Regions from separate parts of the Paenibacillus sp. QJM3NY_38 genome, predicted to be linked through region 2. Evidence: a T-box and tRNA genes for the amino acid it is inferred to sense, from the RefSeq annotation. Region 2 holds a T-box; the other holds one or more tRNA genes.

Region 1 (2,467 bases), 3.3 Mb from region 2:
AATCACCTGATGGCGAATGTCGGGCTCCAATGTGCTGATGATCCTTTTGAAATCTGCAAACAATTCTGGCAAGAATACGGATCGCAACGATTTACTCGTTTCACGAATTTTCTCAACTATATCTAAAAGCTCATTGCCACCTTGGTGGACAAGAACTTCTCCAAGAATATTGCCAAGGAACCGTACATCTCGCCGCAGCAGATTGTTGGAATTGCTCTTTGCGGTTACTGTAAGTTCAGTCATGCTACTCCTCCCATCTCAACCCGTTTCAGCAGTTTGTCTATAGGACGTAACGCCTTCCTAACATCATACAATAAAAGCGCATGAAAATCTGCATTTTCCAGGCGAAAAAATTAGCCAAATCGACAAAACTCATGATATTGATATACCCATATACCATGGACATTAGTCCTATAAACCTTGACCTGCCTATATTCTTTAGCACATTAACACTTCGCAGGATAGTCGTATGAATATGTAAAAAAACATCACACACGGTGATGTCCTGCTTATGTATGGAGCGGGTGATGGGAATCGAACCCACGCTACCAGCTTGGAAGGCTGGAGTTCTACCATTGAACTACACCCGCATATCAACCCACAAAAGAGATGCTACATCTCGGAGTATAATCCGATTACTTTTGCGGGGCTTAACTCTTAAACAAATCGGGATGACACGATTTGAACATGCGACCCCCTGGTCCCAAACCAGGTGCTCTACCAAGCTGAGCTACATCCCGATATTAATCTTTTTTGAAAAATGGCACGCCCTGAGAGATTCGAACTCCCGACCTTTTGATTCGTAGTCAAACGCTCTATCCAGCTGAGCTAAGGGCGCAAATGGAGCGGACGACGGGAATCGAACCCGCGACCCTCGCCTTGGCAAGGCGATGCTCTACCGCTGAGCCACGTCCGCATAAATGGTGCGCGTGGAGGGACTTGAACCCCCACGTCAAAGACGCTAGATCCTAAGTCTAGTGCGTCTGCCAATTCCGCCACACGCGCACAAGATGAAACAATGGTGAGCCATGAAGGACTCGAACCTTCGACACCCTGATTAAAAGTCAGGTGCTCTACCAACTGAGCTAATGGCTCGCATTTCAGGGCCCCCGAAAAGTATTCGGAATCACCTTCAAAGCGTAACTACACTTTTTGGGGTAAAGTGGCTGGGGATATAGGATTCGAACCTATGCATGACGGAGTCAAAGTCCGTTGCCTTACCGCTTGGCTAATCCCCAAAATCGATGAGATACTTCTATTGTGCTGATTCTCGTTAGAATCATGCACGAAATGGTGGAGGCTGAGGGGATCGAACCCCCGACCCTCTGCTTGTAAGGCAGATGCTCTCCCAGCTGAGCTAAGCCTCCATACAATATGGAATAAAAAGTAGTGGTGACCCGTAGGGGATACTCTCACTTCGTTCGAGACTGCGAAGCCTCTGCTTACGAAGGACATCCTCCGACGAACCGACGGGATTCTCATCCCCTGATGCAATTAAATTAGTGGTGACCCGTAGGGGATTCGAACCCCTGTTACCTCCGTGAAAGGGAGGTGTCTTAACCCCTTGACCAACGGGCCGCAATTTCATAATGCATGTCCAATTCAAAAACGAATCTGGAGCTTCCAACCGGGATCGAACCGGTGACCTCATCCTTACCATGGATGCACTCTACCTACTGAGCTATGGAAGCAAGTGGCTCCCCGAACAGGACTCGAACCTGTGACAACTCGATTAACAGTCGAGTGCTCTACCAACTGAGCTATCAGGGAATATATCCGCTTGGCGACGTCCTACTCTCCCGGGACCCTTCGGTCCAAGTACCATCGGCGCTGGAAGGCTTAACGGTCGTGTTCGGTATGGGAACGCGTGGAACCCTTCCGCCATCGCCACCAAACGGTTCAGATGCTTGATCACCTGAAAACTAGATACGAAACGATCTTTGCAGCACATTGAAATATTTTTGGATAAGCCCTCGACCGATTAGTATTGGTCAGCTCCATGCATTGCTGCACTTCCACCTCCAACCTATCTACCTCGTCGTCTTCAAGGGGTCTTACGAATTGGGAAATCTCATCTTGAGGGGGGCTTCACGCTTAGATGCTTTCAGCGCTTATCCCGTCCGTACGTAGCTACCCAGCCATGCTCCTGGCGGAACAACTGGTGCACCAGCGGTACGTCCATCCCGGTCCTCTCGTACTAAGGACAGCTCCTCTCAAATTTCCTACGCCCACGACAGATAGGGACCGAACTGTCTCACGACGTTCTGAACCCAGCTCGCGTACCGCTTTAATGGGCGAACAGCCCAACCCTTGGGACCTACTTCAGCCCCAGGATGCGATGAGCCGACATCGAGGTGCCAAACCTCCCCGTCGATGTGGACTCTTGGGGGAGATAAGCCTGTTATCCCCAGGGTAGCTTTTATCCGTTGAGCGATGGCCCTTCCATGCGGTACCACCGGATCACTAA
Region 2 (2,467 bases):
TCACCTTCAGCGGCTTCATGACAGCCATTGCGTTATAACACCGCTCCTTCAAATCTTGACGGATATAATGATCGAGCATGCCCGAGTCCACCAGGCTGTTGCCGCGAAACACCCCGAGTTCGCCCAGAAAACGCCGAATGCCCTCAGGTGTCACGCCTCGCCGCCGTAATCCTTTCAACGTAGGCAGTCTGGGGTCATCCCATCCGTCGACAAAGCCCCCCTCCACCAATTCCCTCAGGTATCGCTTGCTTGTTACATATCCCGAGATATTCAATCTTCCGAATTCCCGCTGCTTCGGCGGCTCGATTACTTCCAGCTCCGTAAGTACCCACTCGTATAGCGGTCGATGATCTTTAAATTCGGCTGAGCATAGGGAATGAGTAATCCCTTCGATCCAGTCCTGGATCGGGTGGGCGAAATCATACATCGGATACACACACCACGTTGTTCCGGTCCGGTAATGCTCTGCATGAATGATACGATACAGGACGGGATCTCTCAGGTTCATGTTGGGGGACGACATATCGATTTTGGCTCGAAGTACTTTTTCCGACGTATGGAATGCTCCTGCGATCATTTGCTCAAATAACGCCATATTCTCCTCAATGCTGCGCTCCCGAAACGGGCTGTTGATGCCGGCTTCGGTCAGTGTTCCACGGTATTCCGTCATTTGTTCGGGTGTGAGATCGCAGACATAAGCCTTCCCTTTGGCAATGAGTTTCCTGGCCGCTTCAGCGATTTGATCCGCATAATCCGAACCGAAATAAACGTTCGGCTTAAGTCCAAGCCACTCGATATCCTCCTGAATCGCGTGCACATATTTGATATCTTCCTTCAGTGGGTTCGTATCGTCGAACCGAAGATTGAATGTTCCATGAAACCGGCTGGCGATGGAATGATTGATGTAAATCGCATAGGCGCTGCCGATGTGCAGATAGCCGTTAGGCTCCGGCGGAAATCGCGTAGCCACCGGCCTGTTATAAACGCTGTTCTCTACATCCTCCTTGATCATCTTGGTCAAGAAATCCACCGTTTCTTCTCCTTTGTTCTTGTCGTCGCTCATACCTGACTCCTCCCTTAAGTTGTTTGATCTGTCTTATTTCCGTCAAAACCAAAAAAATCCCGTCTCCAAGACATAAGTCTTGGGGACGAGATTGGTTTCGCGGTGCCACCCCTATTCGCCGATATCTCACGATACCAGCCTTATCAGGTACGGCCATCACGCGATCGCTTATACCCTAGCTCTATAACAGGAGCTCCTGTCGCACCATCCCTTATCCATAAGTTCCGATGCGCCGCTCAGAGGCTTGGTTCAATGAATGGCTTCCAACTCCTTTTCAGCTTACCGGAGCTCTCTGTAGGGATTCCTGTTCATTTACTCTTCTCTTCATGGCGTTTACAATTTGATCCATAGTATCATCAAAAAAATAAAAAGTAAACCGTAAAACGTCAACTACAATGAAACTCCGATGCAATGAAAAATTTGTCCCGTTCGATTAGATGGGCAGCAGCTTCACCGTAGCCTGCTTGCCGCTGACTTGTATGCCCGTCTCCTTCTTGCCTACCTCAGCCAGATCTTGCACGAGTCGCTCCAGCAGTTTGCGGGCGGCTTCGCCCTCCTTGCCTTGAATGCGAATAACGGGCTGGACGGCTTTGCCCGCTGCCAGCAGCTTATGCATTTGCGACAGCTTGGTGTCATAATCATGCTCTTCGATATGTACGGACAAGCGGAATTCCTTTACTTTCATCGGACCGGCTGAAGCTTGCTGGCCCTTCTTCTCTTTCACGGCCTCCTGCTTCGCCTGCCCCCGGCTTACGAGTTTGCATGGCGGGGGACTGCTGAATAGCGAGGTACACACCAAATCGGCTTTGTGACTTTTCGCCAGCGCAAGCGCCTCATCCCTGGAGACGACTCCCAGATCTTCGCCGTTTAAGCCGGTCAGCTCTACTTCGCGTGCTTTTATCTTTTCATTCATCATTAACATGGATAGATCCTCCTATTAAAAGTAGGTGTTCGTTCATTCATTGCTCTGCCTTTGCGTTCACATCATGGTGTATGAACCGAACAGAATGGGTTCGGTATTCCTGCTCTTCCGTGATTTCCAGACAGTTCAGCTGTTTACCGTACACGCACGCTCCATCGATACCGATTTTGTCCCCTTCTCCACAGAACCAAATCTGCTCCGAGTCATGCAGGTTGACCGCTGGCGTATGCCCGAACACCACGGTTTTGTTGATGCCTGTAGGATAATTGAAGAATGGTTCCCGTATCCAGATGAAATCATGCTGTGGCTGCAACTTCCAGTCTTCAACACCCGGATTGATCCCTGCATGCACGAATATGTGAGTGTCTGTTTCATAGAAGAGAGCCAGCGTATCAAGAAAGGATAGATGATGCTCAAACTCCTTCTTAATATAGGCTTTCCCTTCGTTATATCTGGCACGATCCATTTCATCCTCAAAAAAA

What was found. The T-box of region 2 lies ahead of AC0VZ8_RS15140 (glutamine--tRNA ligase/YqeY domain fusion protein). A T-box ahead of a tRNA ligase gene usually reads a tRNA of that ligase, here a tRNA-Gln.
Region 1: it has a tRNA-Gln gene. The T-box ahead of AC0VZ8_RS15140 (glutamine--tRNA ligase/YqeY domain fusion protein) is inferred to sense a tRNA for this amino acid. The anticodon was not compared.

The regions. Positions count from the first base shown of each region.
Region 1 covers NZ_CM149665.1:6,529,655-6,532,121, forward strand. Annotated here, with positions in the region: gene ppc (phosphoenolpyruvate carboxylase) at 1-243, opposite strand, end outside; tRNA gene AC0VZ8_RS30340 (tRNA-Gly) at 517-590, opposite strand; tRNA gene AC0VZ8_RS30345 (tRNA-Pro) at 667-740, opposite strand; tRNA gene AC0VZ8_RS30350 (tRNA-Arg) at 762-838, opposite strand; tRNA gene AC0VZ8_RS30355 (tRNA-Gly) at 842-916, opposite strand; tRNA gene AC0VZ8_RS30360 (tRNA-Leu) at 922-1,005, opposite strand; tRNA gene AC0VZ8_RS30365 (tRNA-Lys) at 1,020-1,095, opposite strand; tRNA gene AC0VZ8_RS30370 (tRNA-Gln) at 1,164-1,238, opposite strand; tRNA gene AC0VZ8_RS30375 (tRNA-Val) at 1,292-1,367, opposite strand; tRNA gene AC0VZ8_RS30380 (tRNA-Glu) at 1,504-1,578, opposite strand; tRNA gene AC0VZ8_RS30385 (tRNA-Thr) at 1,616-1,691, opposite strand; tRNA gene AC0VZ8_RS30390 (tRNA-Asn) at 1,695-1,770, opposite strand; rRNA gene rrf (5S ribosomal RNA) at 1,779-1,895, opposite strand; rRNA gene AC0VZ8_RS30400 (23S ribosomal RNA) at 1,962-2,467, opposite strand, start outside.
Region 2 covers NZ_CM149665.1:3,247,729-3,250,195, reverse strand. Annotated here, with positions in the region: gene AC0VZ8_RS15140 (glutamine--tRNA ligase/YqeY domain fusion protein) at 1-1,063, opposite strand, end outside; T-box leader at 1,142-1,400, opposite strand; gene infC (translation initiation factor IF-3) at 1,497-1,985, opposite strand; gene AC0VZ8_RS15130 (metallophosphoesterase family protein) at 2,023-2,467, opposite strand, start outside.